Regions from separate parts of the Lentilactobacillus buchneri genome, predicted to be linked through region 2. Evidence: riboswitches for the same ligand, from Rfam matches in the RefSeq annotation. Region 2 holds a riboswitch; each other region holds the start of a gene.
What was found. A riboswitch is a leader RNA that binds a small molecule or an ion and turns the genes downstream of it on or off. The one in region 2 is predicted to bind thiamine pyrophosphate.

Region 1 (3,813 bases), 660 kb from region 2:
CCCTGAAAGCCCATTATTTGGACAATGAAGTGGATGACAAGCTCAATTTGACCCCTCAGGATTTCTTACCCTGGGTGCTGGGCGAACACGCTTCACTCGAAGAAGTCAAAGCAGACTTGAAGAACATCGCCCTGATTGGCAAATACTGGATGGCCGGCAAAGAGGTCTTTTCATTTCACTGGATTCTGACTGACAAATCAGGTCAGACACTGATCCTGGAGCCAACGGTTGACGGCCTGGAAGTCATTGAGGACTCAATCGGCGTCATGACCAACTCGCCCACTTATCCGGAACATATGGCCCGACTGGAAAAGAAGCTGAAAGTGACCAATCAACAGTCCCTGGCCGCAAAAGCACAACAAATCATCATGAGCCAAGACCTGCCCAAAGCAACCAACACCCCAACCACCAGATTTCTGGTAGCTGCAGTGAACAAACTCGGCACCCAGCCCAGCCGGACCCAGTACGAAGCCAGAAATCGCCTGTTCAACGTTTTAGATGAAGTGGCAATTCCCTACAAGCCGTCAATGGACGACCATCCCAATTTCAACTATACCCATTATATTTCTGTGTTGGATTCAACCGACCAGACTTATTACTTTAGGTATCACGATTCCAGACAGCTGTTGTCCTTCTCGTTAGCTGACCTGGTCGAGGAATATCCCAACACCAGCCGCTTCTTAGCTTAAGTAGTCAGCGATTTTTCGTTGGACACCCTGCTCATTATTGGAATAAGCCGTTACCTGCTCAACTTTTTGAAGCAAATCGGCAGCAGAATTCTTCATGGCGTATCCCTCACCGGCAGCGTTGACCATTTCAAAATCATTGCCGTTATCTCCGAATGCTGCAACATCGTCCAAGGTCAATCCCCAACTTTGCAGGAGCATTTCAATTCCGGTTAGTTTGTCGGTACCGTCAACCATGACGTCCAAGCCGTTCATCCCAGAAGAAATGGCGTTTAACTGGCCGCTGAATTTGTGATTGAATTCATCCTGCCGCTTGAGCACGCCGCCTTCTTCCCAAGTGATGTCGAGCTTATAAATTGAGTCGAAGACCAGCCGCAAATCAGCCATCGACTGCATATTTTCGTAGAAATATTTGGAAGCCTGGAAGCGATCGGAATTCTCGGGTAGGTTGCAGTACGTGCCGTTTCGACCGACTAGGATCACTTCGGCGCCGGCAAAACTGGGTTCACTTAAAATCCAATCCAGGGCTTTCTTCAAGACTAAATGGTCAATGATCTCTTCGTGGATGATCACCCCTCGTTCGTCGATGACTAATGCACCGTTGTTACAAACGTATGAGATCGGGCCGTGGACATTTTTGAACAGTCCCAACAGATGCTGGTATTGGTTACTGCTGGCGGAGATGAAGTGCATCCCCTTATCCCCCAATTGATCCAATTGCTGTTGGAACTGTTGCTCATCAAAAGTTCCCTGATCATTCAAAAATGTTCCGTCCATGTCGCTTGCAATCACTTTCACCACAATGACTCCTCCATTCAAATTTCGATAATTGGTTATACTCTCATTTTAAGGGATTAGTTTGGTTTGTAAATTATTTTTATATCTTGTATACTGAATTTGATCATACAACTATCTGGGGTGCCTTATTGGCTGAGAAAAACCCATCGAACCTGATCTGGACAATTCCAGCGAAGGGAGCATGCTCCGTTGTATTTAGATGGATAAATTGCAATTAGATGAATTTCTGAGGCCAGGGCAAAACGACCAGTTTTGTGCCTGGCCTCTTTGTGTGCTCAGCAATTGGACTTTCAGTGACTTATTTGATCAAAATCATATTTGGAGGTCTTGTTATGGATAACAAGAGTCAAGCAACCGGCGGCAAAAAGCAAAGCCAATGGACGCTTAGAAACATTATTTTAATTGCCTTAATTGCTATTTTTACTGGTATTATTTTTTGGGGAGCCGGCTTTTTATACACCGGATTGACTGTTGCCCTGACCCCATTTGGAATGGCCCCATTTGCCAATGACCTGTTGATGGGCCTGTGGTGCATGGCTGGTCCATTAACCGGATTCATTATTCGCACGTTCGGTTCAGCCTTCTTGGGTGAATTCCTGGGGGCTTCGGTTGAAGTCTTCCTTGGCGGTCAATGGGGCGCAGGCGCCTTTATTTCCGGCTTGGTCCAGGGAATTGCTTCTGAACTCGGTTTCACACTGACCGGCTACAAACGCTATGACTGGTTCGGATTGAATGCGTCAATCTTCACTACGGTTGTTTTGACATTTGCCTGGGACATGATTCGAAATGGTTATGACAAATTCAGTCTGCCACTGCTCTTGGGACTATTCGTCACCCGTTATATTTCAACCTTTATCTTCGCCGGTGTCTTGACCAAGATGATTGTTAAATTATTGGATCGTAGTAAAGCAATTAACTTGTAATTATAGGGGATTTGATCATGACTGATGTTTCAATTAACCATTTCACTTTTCACTATCCACAAAGCGACGTCAAGGTCTTAAACGACATTAATCTGACCTTCAAGAGTCATCATTTCTCACTGCTGTCCGGACCATCCGGCAGCGGCAAGTCCACCCTGCTGTACTTTATTGCCGGCCTATACCCGCATTTTATCGGGATTGATGCAGTCGGTGAGATCAAATTTGGCGACACCAACATCAAGGATATCCCCCGGGAAAAAATCAGCCAGTCAGTGGCGATGATGTTCCAAAATCCCAATCAGCAATTCGCGATGGACACTGTCGTTCACGAAATGACGTTTGTCTTGGAGAACTTGCGGATTGCGCCGGATAAAATGGATAACATCATCAATGACGCCCTGGAATTCTGTGGCATCAAGCGGCTGCGTTCGCGGGTGATCAACACCTTGTCCGGTGGTGAAAAGCAGCGAGTGGCTTTGGCCTGCATCGTTGCCATGGATCCTCAGGTGATCGTGTTGGATGAACCGTTTGCCAGCATTGACCCGGGGTCGAGGGAAGATTTGATTAACAAATTAAAATTACTCCAACAAGAACACGGCAAAACCATTATTTTAGCCGACCATGATTTGACCAGTTATCGGGGCTTGGTGGATGAATTCTACTATTTGGATCCGGATACCCATCAAATCAGCCTTTTGGATGACCAACAAGCTGAACATTTCTTCAAAAACTTCGAATCCACTCAACAGATGCACAAACGAGTTGAGATTCCCACTGGCGATGACCATGCAATTATCAAGCTCAGCGATTTTAAATTGGAGCCGCACGCCTCACTGCTATTGACCCTGAACCACTTTGATTTTTATAAAGAAAAAACCACTTTGATCACCGGCGCCAATGGCATCGGCAAATCCACCCTGTTTAACGCGTTGACCAAACTGCTGCCCTATAAAGGGACCATCGTCTTTGACGGCAAGGATATCCAAAAAATTCGGCCGTTGCCGTATGCGAAGAAAGTGACGCTACTGTTCCAAGATGCCGAAAACCAATTTTTGAACATCACGGTCAAAGAGGAGCTCGATTTGTCACTCGCCAATCGAACGAATACCGACTACACGCAAGCTGACGTTGATGACATGCTCAGCAAGCTTGATATGGCGGGTAAAGACGACCGCATCGTGTATTCGTTAAGTGAAGGTCAGAAGAAGAAGCTGCAAATCATTGAAATGTTGATCATGAATCCGCCGGTATTGTTAATGGACGAACCATTCAAAGGCTTGGATTATCATTCCCTGGAGGTCGTGGTTGGCTTCTTGAATCGGGCCAAAAACGATTTCCATCAAACCCAGATTATCATTTCGCATCAGCTGTCCGGATTGGATACCCTGATTGATTATCACGCCGCC
Region 2 (3,813 bases):
TAAAACCATTACTTTTGATAATGGTGCTGAGTTCTCAAGCTTGAGTCAAGTCAAGGGAACTGACATCTACTTTGCCCATCCTTATTCACCATGGGAACGTGGAACCAATGAGAACACTAACGGCCTTTTGCGCGAGTTCTTCCCGAAGGGCAGATCCTTGGCTTCGGCCTCACTCATTGACATTCAGCTGGCTCAAGATACCTTAAACAACCGGCTACGGCGGTCATTGAACTATCGCTGCCCAGCCGATCTAATGCCTGAACTAGCTTAGCAACTAGACCACTTCTAAGAATAGATTCTTAGTGTTGCACTTGATTTGACAATTGAGGTTATGATTTAAATTCCAGAATACTGCAGGATATTGGCGCCCCATCATATAAAGCGTTAAAAGCCGCCTGCGTTGACAGTGTTAGTAATAGATGGTAAATTAAATGTACAGAGAAATAAATAGGGCCTTAAGGCCACAAGGCGGCAGTTCCTTTGGTGCCTTCGATAAAACAGCTACTCATTACGAGTAGCTGTTTTTGGTTTCTTAAGCTGGAATTTAAATTCTAAATGAGGCCAATTGTAGCTGTCACTTATGATCCTGCAAGAAATACATTTTAAGTCAACAATGAACCAAAAGATTGTTTAGATTCCTTCTGCAGTATTTGCTGAATGTATGTTGCTTCTGGAACACTATTCGTGGCCCGATATAATTTACCCAATAGCTTCCTCAACCGCATCCCGCAACTCCCGGGTAGCACTCGCCGGATCGGCAGCCTTCATAATCGCAGAAACCACAGCCACCCCATCAACGTGGGCACCATCAATAGCCTCGACATTATCGGCCTTCAAGCCGCCAATCGCATACACGGGAATATCCACCAATCGTTTGATCTTACCAAGGGTTTCTACCGTCGTATGAACGGTCTTAACGTGTGTCGTGGTTGGGAAAATGGCTCCGGTTCCCAGGTAATCGGCGCCCATCTCTTCAGCTGCTTTAGCCTGCTTCAATGTCTTGGCCGTTGCACCGATAATCTTCTTGGGTCCTAAGATTCGGCGAGCGATGTCTACCGGCAAATCACTTTGACCAAGATGAACACCGGCGGCATCAACCGCTTGAGCAATGTCCAATCGGTCATCAATAATCAGGGGAATCTTGTACCGATCGGTAATGGCCTTTACCTTTAGAGCAAGTTCAAAAATTTCGCGGCTACTGCCCTCTTTTTGCCTAAGTTGGACCAAGCCAACCCCATTTTGCACACCCGCTTCAATCGCGCCAAAGAATTGTTCATCAGTCAATCCGGTGTGGTCCGTCACCAAATAGAGTGGTCGATTTGTTAGTTTCACAATCATTTCCTCCAATATTTTCTCATTTGCCATCAGTGTAAATGAACCTCGGCAAAAAGTATAGAAGTATTTCTCACTTGACTTTCAGATTGTAAGCGGTTATAAATAGATTATGAGCTTGAGCAAAGTTTCAAGCCTAATTGAATATTTCGTCTGGGGTGCCTGAAACGGCTGAGATTACACCCATCGAACCTGATGTAGTTTGTACTGCCGAAGGAAGAGCGAATTTAATGTTGAATTTATTTTGACCTTAAACCTTCTTTTTGCAGAAAAGAAGGTTTTTCTTTTCTGTGAATCGAACTTAATGTTGAAAAGACATCCACTGACCTCTTTCTTCGGAATCTGAAGAAAGGGGTCTTTTTGTATGGTGATGGTTAACGGTGAACAAGAATCCGGTATGGTTGGTCAAACAATCACCGAGTTCTTGAAACAAAGAGAAGCACCAATTGAAAACATCGTCGTCGAACAGAACGGCAAGATTGTCCACCGCTCTGAATTTGACACAACTAAAATTGCCGACAACGACAAACTGGAGTTAATCTCGTTTGTTGGTGGCGGTTAGGATGGTGGTTCCAAGCAGGAGTCTCCTTGTAAGCACCTCGGAAGCAAATCCCCAAAACCAGGGAATTTACTTCCGAGGAGACTTACAATCCGACGGCCGTGAAACGCCTAGCCTACTTGGCGACTCCTAACCGCTTGGATCCGCTCACTGATTAGGACAGCTCCTCCAAGCAGGAGTCTGCCTGTAAGCACCTTCAAGATAAATTCCAAAACCGGGAATTTCTCTTGAAGGAGACTTACACTCCGACTCCTAACCGCTTGGATCCGCTCACTGATATAAAAGGAGTCGATTGACAACATGCAAGAACCAGAAATTCAAGGAATGAGTTACGATGACGTTTATCTCGGCATGAAAGAACGCAATGTTAAGGGGTCAACTGACAAATTAGCTGCCGCTCACGTCACGATTGCCGGGGCCGGTGGTTTAGGGTCCAATATCGCGATTGCGCTGACCCGGATTGGCGTCGGCCACTTGACGTTGATTGACTTTGACACAGTTGAGCTCAGTAACCTCAACCGTCAGCAATTTAAACTCAGTCAGGTGGACATGCCAAAAGTTGTGGCCTTAAAGCAAAACCTGCAGGAATTTAATCCGTTCGTGGAAATTCAAATTCACCAAACTAAAGTGACTCATGACAACGTCAAAGAATTGTTCGAAGACGCTGACATCATCACTGAAGCGTTCGATAACCCTGCTGCCAAGGCGATGCTGCTGGATGCCGCATCCGAGTTCTATCCCGACAAGCCAATTGTGATGGGCACCGGGATGGCCGGCATTCACAGTTCCAACACGATTACCACCAAGCATCCCCGCAAGAATTTATACATCGCTGGTGACGGTGAATCCATGGGGGCTGAGGGCTTGATGGCACCGCGGGTCATGATTGCGGCCGGTCACGAAGCCAATATGATTACCCGGTTAATTTTAGGAGATACAGAAATCTGAGGAGGATTTATTCATGGCAAACGAAAAAGATGAGTTAATGATTGGCGGACACGCCTTCACATCTCGATTTATTTTAGGTTCAGGAAAATATTCATACGATTTGATTGATTCAGCCATTAATAACGCCAAGGCACAAATCATCACGATGGCCCTGCGCCGCAACAAGACCGGCAAGGAAAACATCTTAAACTACATTCCTGAAGGCATCACCATTTTGCCCAACACGTCAGGCTCGACCAACGCTGAAGAAGCCATTCGGACTGCGCGAATTGCCCGTGAACTAAGCGGCAGCAATTTCATCAAATTGGAAGTCGTTCCCGACAAGAAATATTTGATGCCGGACAACTACGAAACCCTCAAGGCAACCGAAGTTTTGGCTAACGAAGGCTTCATCGTCATGCCGTACATGCTGCCGGACTTGAATGTCGCTCACCAGTTGGTCGATGCCGGAGCTGCCACCGTCATGCCTTTGGGCGCACCAATCGGTACCAACAAAGGATTGTCCACCAAAGACTTAATCCAAATTTTGATTGACGAAATTGACCTGCCAATTATCGTTGACGCCGGCATTGGTCGACCAAGTCAAGCTGCCGAAGCCATGGAAATGGGTGCCGCAGCTGTCATGGCCAACACCTCAATGGCGACCGCCGGCAACATTCCGTTAATGGCCGAAGCCTTCAAGCCGGCCGTTGAAGCAGGCCGCAAAGCTTACTTAGCAAAACCAGGCCGGGTCATCGAACACGGGGCGGTTGCCTCATCGCCACTTACTGGTGTCAGCGCGGTAAAATAGGGGCGGTCATATGACAACAACCCAATTAACTGAACTCGCACATCGTTTAGCGACAATCAACCAATTTAAGACCAACGAAGCCGGTCAAAACCGGCTGGTCTATTCACCAACCTGGGTTGAGGCTCAAAGACAAGTCATCAAATGGGGGCTTGAGCTTGGCTTTCAGGTAAGCGTTGATGACTTT
Region 3 (3,813 bases), 460 kb from region 2:
TTGATGTGATGCCGGAAACAATCATTGACCGATTGAAGAATGATACCGACCGGCCGTTAGCTCAACAGCTCGGGCTGGATGGACTGGTGGATTTGAAAGGTCAACGGGACACTTTATACCAACAGGTGAGTGATTTTCGAATCGCCACCGATGATTTGGCGCCCCTTGAAGTCGTTGACGTCATTAACCAAGAGGGCATTTTGAAGATGTCGTTTGGGAGGAATTAAAATGATCGATGGACACACAAAATTATTTGGCTTATTAGCCCATCCGGCTGCTCACAGCTTGTCGCCGTTGATTCACAATACCAGCTTCCAAGTGACAGGGATCAACGGGATCTATTTGGCCTTTGACGTGACGTCTGCCGGGCTCGCCGACAGCTTGGCGGCGATGCGGGCGATGCACATTGGCGGTTTTAATTTATCAATGCCGCTGAAGACCGACGTTTTGCCATTGCTTGACGAAATTACCCCACGAGCTGAGCGCCTATCTGCCGTTAATACGGTCATTAACCGCGATGGTCGACTGATTGGTGACAGTACCGATGGGCAAGGCTGGGTAGATGCTCTCAAGCAGGATGATATGACCATCGATGAAAAGGTCGTGACCGTTTTAGGTGCCGGTGGTGCCGGGCGGGCGATTATTTCCGCTGCCGTCGACGCAGGGGCGAAGCAAGTTTATGTATTTAAACGGACCAACGATCTTTTTGAAGCCAGAAAAGAACAGTTGGAAGGGTGGTCGGATGTCGTCACTGTCCTGCCTTATGAGGATGAAGGGCTGATTGCCGAAGCGTTTGATGAAAGCCAAATTATTGCCAATGCGACCAACGTTGGGATGGCCGGCGATCAATCGCTGCCAGTTAGTCAGTCCGTGATGAACCATTTGACACCGCAACACATTGTGTCCGACGCCATTTACTTTCCACTCGAAACGCCGTTCATCCATGCAGCCAAGCAACGCGGGAGTCGTACATATAATGGGATTGGGATGCTGGTGAATCAAGCCGCCGGTTCCTTTTTGGAGTGGACAGGACAGCGAATGCCGATTACCCCAGTGATCGAAGCCGTTCATCAGGCCGGCTTACAACGGTCGAAGAATTAAGGGGCTAAATGACCGACAAGCATTCTGTTTTCGGTTATACTTAATGAAGTGTCGAAATTAAATATCAGATAACATTAGGAGAGCCAATCGGCTGAGACGGAACATCTTCGGACCCTTCGAACCTGATCTGGTTTGCGCCAGCGTAGGGAAGTGTTAAAAGAAGCCAAAAGCCTCCTTTTGTTATCTAACGAAAGGAGGCTTTTTATGCACAGAAATATGACTTATAAAATGGTGCTAACGGCGATTCTATCTGCGATCGGCGTGGTCGGCGGCAGTATGTTTGAGTTCACTGTCGGCGTTGCCAAAGTGGCCCCGATGCAGCATTTGATCAATTTGATTTCCGGTGTCCTGGTTGGCCCATGGTGGGCAGTCACCCAGGCATTTATCACTTCATTAATTCGTAATTTATTGGGAACCGGAACTATCCTGGCATTTCCAGGCAGTATGATCGGTGCGTTCTGTGTCGGCTGGCTTTTCCAGAAAACCAATCGACTGATTATTGCGGCATTTGGTGAATTGATCGGCACTGGCATCATTGGTGCAATCGTTGCTTATCCGATTGCCAGTTGGATGATGGGAACCACCGGTGCGATTTATCTGTTCATTCCCAGTTTCTTCTTGAGTGCCTTGGTCGGTGTTATCTTCGGCTATATCATTCTCAAGAGTATTTGGAAACGGATCATTGTACCTCAACAGGACAAATTGGGGATCGGACGCAAGACTAATCGGGATTAAACGTTTCCCGGTAGTGGAATTTGCCAGGGATGATATTTCTGACGTGCCAATCCCGTGGGAACTTGACGAGGGTCTCGGCGTGCAGGACTGCTGCGTACCCCAATTCAACTTTGGGCAGCCAAATGCTGGTGAGCGATGGTGTCAGGTACGAAGCGAATTCCAAGTCATCAAAACTGATGATTTTGACGTTTTTTCCAGGAACCACGTGGTGTTTGGCTAAGCCCTTCATCACCCCAATTGAGAGTGGGTCGGAAGCGACCAGCAGGCCGTCGAGTTGATTGCCATATTCATTCAGCAGGTCATCAGTGGCATCCATTGATTGCTTGGTAGTCCAGTCCGTCAATTTAACGATTGGCTGATGATGGTTGATCGAACACCATGTTTTATAGGTGAGGGTCCGTGCGTCATCAATGATACGACCCTGGCTGCCGTCCAAATTCACTTCATGACGGGAACCGCCGATAAAACCAATTGTTTGGGCATGCGGTGTCATTTCGTTCAAGGCTTTATCCGTTAGCTGAGCTAAATTCGTATCAACCGTATCGACAACGTCATCGACATCACTTCCGCCATCAACCAGAACGACGTTGGGATTAAATGATTTAATGGCGTTGATGGCGGATTTGGAAAGACTGCCAACGACGATGACGGCATCGTAAGCCGCAAAATCGTTTGGCTCAACGCCTTCATCCAACCTGACCACCCGCTTGATACTGATATTCTGAGATTTAGCAGCTTCATAGACCCCTCTGCGGACAAACCGCCAGTATTCATCGCGCGTTTCTTCTTTCAGACTGAGGGTAGTGATCAGCGCAAAGTTCAACTGATTTTTGTCCGGTTTGGGGGCTAGGGAGTATTTATAACCCAGCTTATCAGCAACTTCTCTCACTTTGTCGCGCGTTTCTTTTGCCACATATTCGCTTTTATCCGGACTCAGCGCGCGCGAGACGGTCCCGGGTGAGACCTGCGCCAGTCGGGAAATGTCTTTGATTGTCGCCATCCATCTTCACTCCTCAATTGAATTGTATTACCTCTAGTTAAACACAATTAAATGTTTGGTAGATTGCAAATTTAATCCGAATTTTTTGACAAATTGGTCAGCATGACCTGATAAGGTGTTTGCCAGTCAAGTATTTTAAGTGGTCTCTGATTAATTTCGAGTAAGGTGGTTTTCAAGCCTTGAGCACTAATGTGCTCAAAATAAGTCCCCTTAGGATAAAAATAGCGTAAGTTCCGATTAAATCGTTCATTACTGCCGCGCTCAGCTGGCGTATAAGCATGGCAGTAATAGGTCTTAATACCATATTGTGATTCAAGTGATACTAGCCCACTAAACTCAGTGCCACGGTCCACAGTAAAGCTGTGCACCGGACCATTAAAAGTGGTTAGGAACTTAGTTAGTGCTTCATTAACAGTCGCTGTCGTCCGATCTTTTAACCGGTATGCCCAAAGGAACCGTGATTTGCGATCGATTAAAGTTAATAAAACTGCCTTACTATGCCCACGAGGACCAACGACTGTATCTAGTTCAAAATCGCCGATGCGATTACGTTGATTAATCATCATGGGACGCTGTTCAATTGATCGCCCCAAAGATTGATTATATTTGGATCGTTGGTCAACGTTACGCCGTTGGCGTACGCCATGTTCAGGTAGATCATTCAAGGAGAAATCAATTCTCCCCTGATTTAGCCAATTATAAATAGATTTAGTAGCTAGTTTAAATTCGTGAGCAATCATTCCTGGTGACCAGCTTAGACGTAAATGGTTGAGAATTTTTTGCTTTAACTCATCGCTCAGCTTAGTTTTCCGACCACATCGTGATCGCTTGTATTCGGCATCTGTTTGTGCTAATTCAGCCTGATAAGGTTGACATCGAGATAATTCATAAGAAATTGTTGACGGTGATCGGTTCAGCCGAACGCCCATTTGGATATTGGACAGCCCTAGTTCACAAAAGGTTTCGATTTTAATTCG

Region 1: linked by a shared signal. The riboswitch ahead of KE627_RS03970 (ECF transporter S component) and the one ahead of thiS (sulfur carrier protein ThiS) in region 2 are both predicted to bind thiamine pyrophosphate.
Region 3: linked by a shared signal. The riboswitch ahead of thiW (energy coupling factor transporter S component ThiW) and the one ahead of thiS (sulfur carrier protein ThiS) in region 2 are both predicted to bind thiamine pyrophosphate.

Annotation. Positions count from the first base shown of each region.
Region 1 covers NZ_CP073066.1:804,079-807,891, forward strand. The annotation lists gene KE627_RS03960 (linear amide C-N hydrolase) at 1-689, shown strand, start outside; gene KE627_RS03965 (Cof-type HAD-IIB family hydrolase) at 681-1,487, opposite strand; TPP riboswitch at 1,591-1,680, shown strand; gene KE627_RS03970 (ECF transporter S component) at 1,817-2,407, shown strand; gene KE627_RS03975 (ABC transporter ATP-binding protein) at 2,425-3,813, shown strand, end outside.
Region 2 covers NZ_CP073066.1:1,462,589-1,466,401, reverse strand. The annotation lists gene KE627_RS06985 (IS30 family transposase) at 1-271, shown strand, start outside; gene thiE (thiamine phosphate synthase) at 700-1,332, opposite strand; TPP riboswitch at 1,477-1,569, shown strand; gene thiS (sulfur carrier protein ThiS) at 1,697-1,894, shown strand; gene thiF (sulfur carrier protein ThiS adenylyltransferase ThiF) at 2,192-2,839, shown strand; gene KE627_RS06965 (thiazole synthase) at 2,853-3,629, shown strand; gene KE627_RS06960 (Zn-dependent hydrolase) at 3,640-3,813, shown strand, end outside.
Region 3 covers NZ_CP073066.1:998,595-1,002,407, reverse strand. The annotation lists gene KE627_RS04885 (shikimate kinase) at 1-227, shown strand, start outside; gene aroE (shikimate dehydrogenase) at 229-1,101, shown strand; TPP riboswitch at 1,168-1,267, shown strand; gene thiW (energy coupling factor transporter S component ThiW) at 1,306-1,836, shown strand; gene KE627_RS04870 (LacI family DNA-binding transcriptional regulator) at 1,823-2,836, opposite strand; gene KE627_RS04865 (IS30-like element ISLpl1 family transposase) at 2,908-3,813, opposite strand, start outside.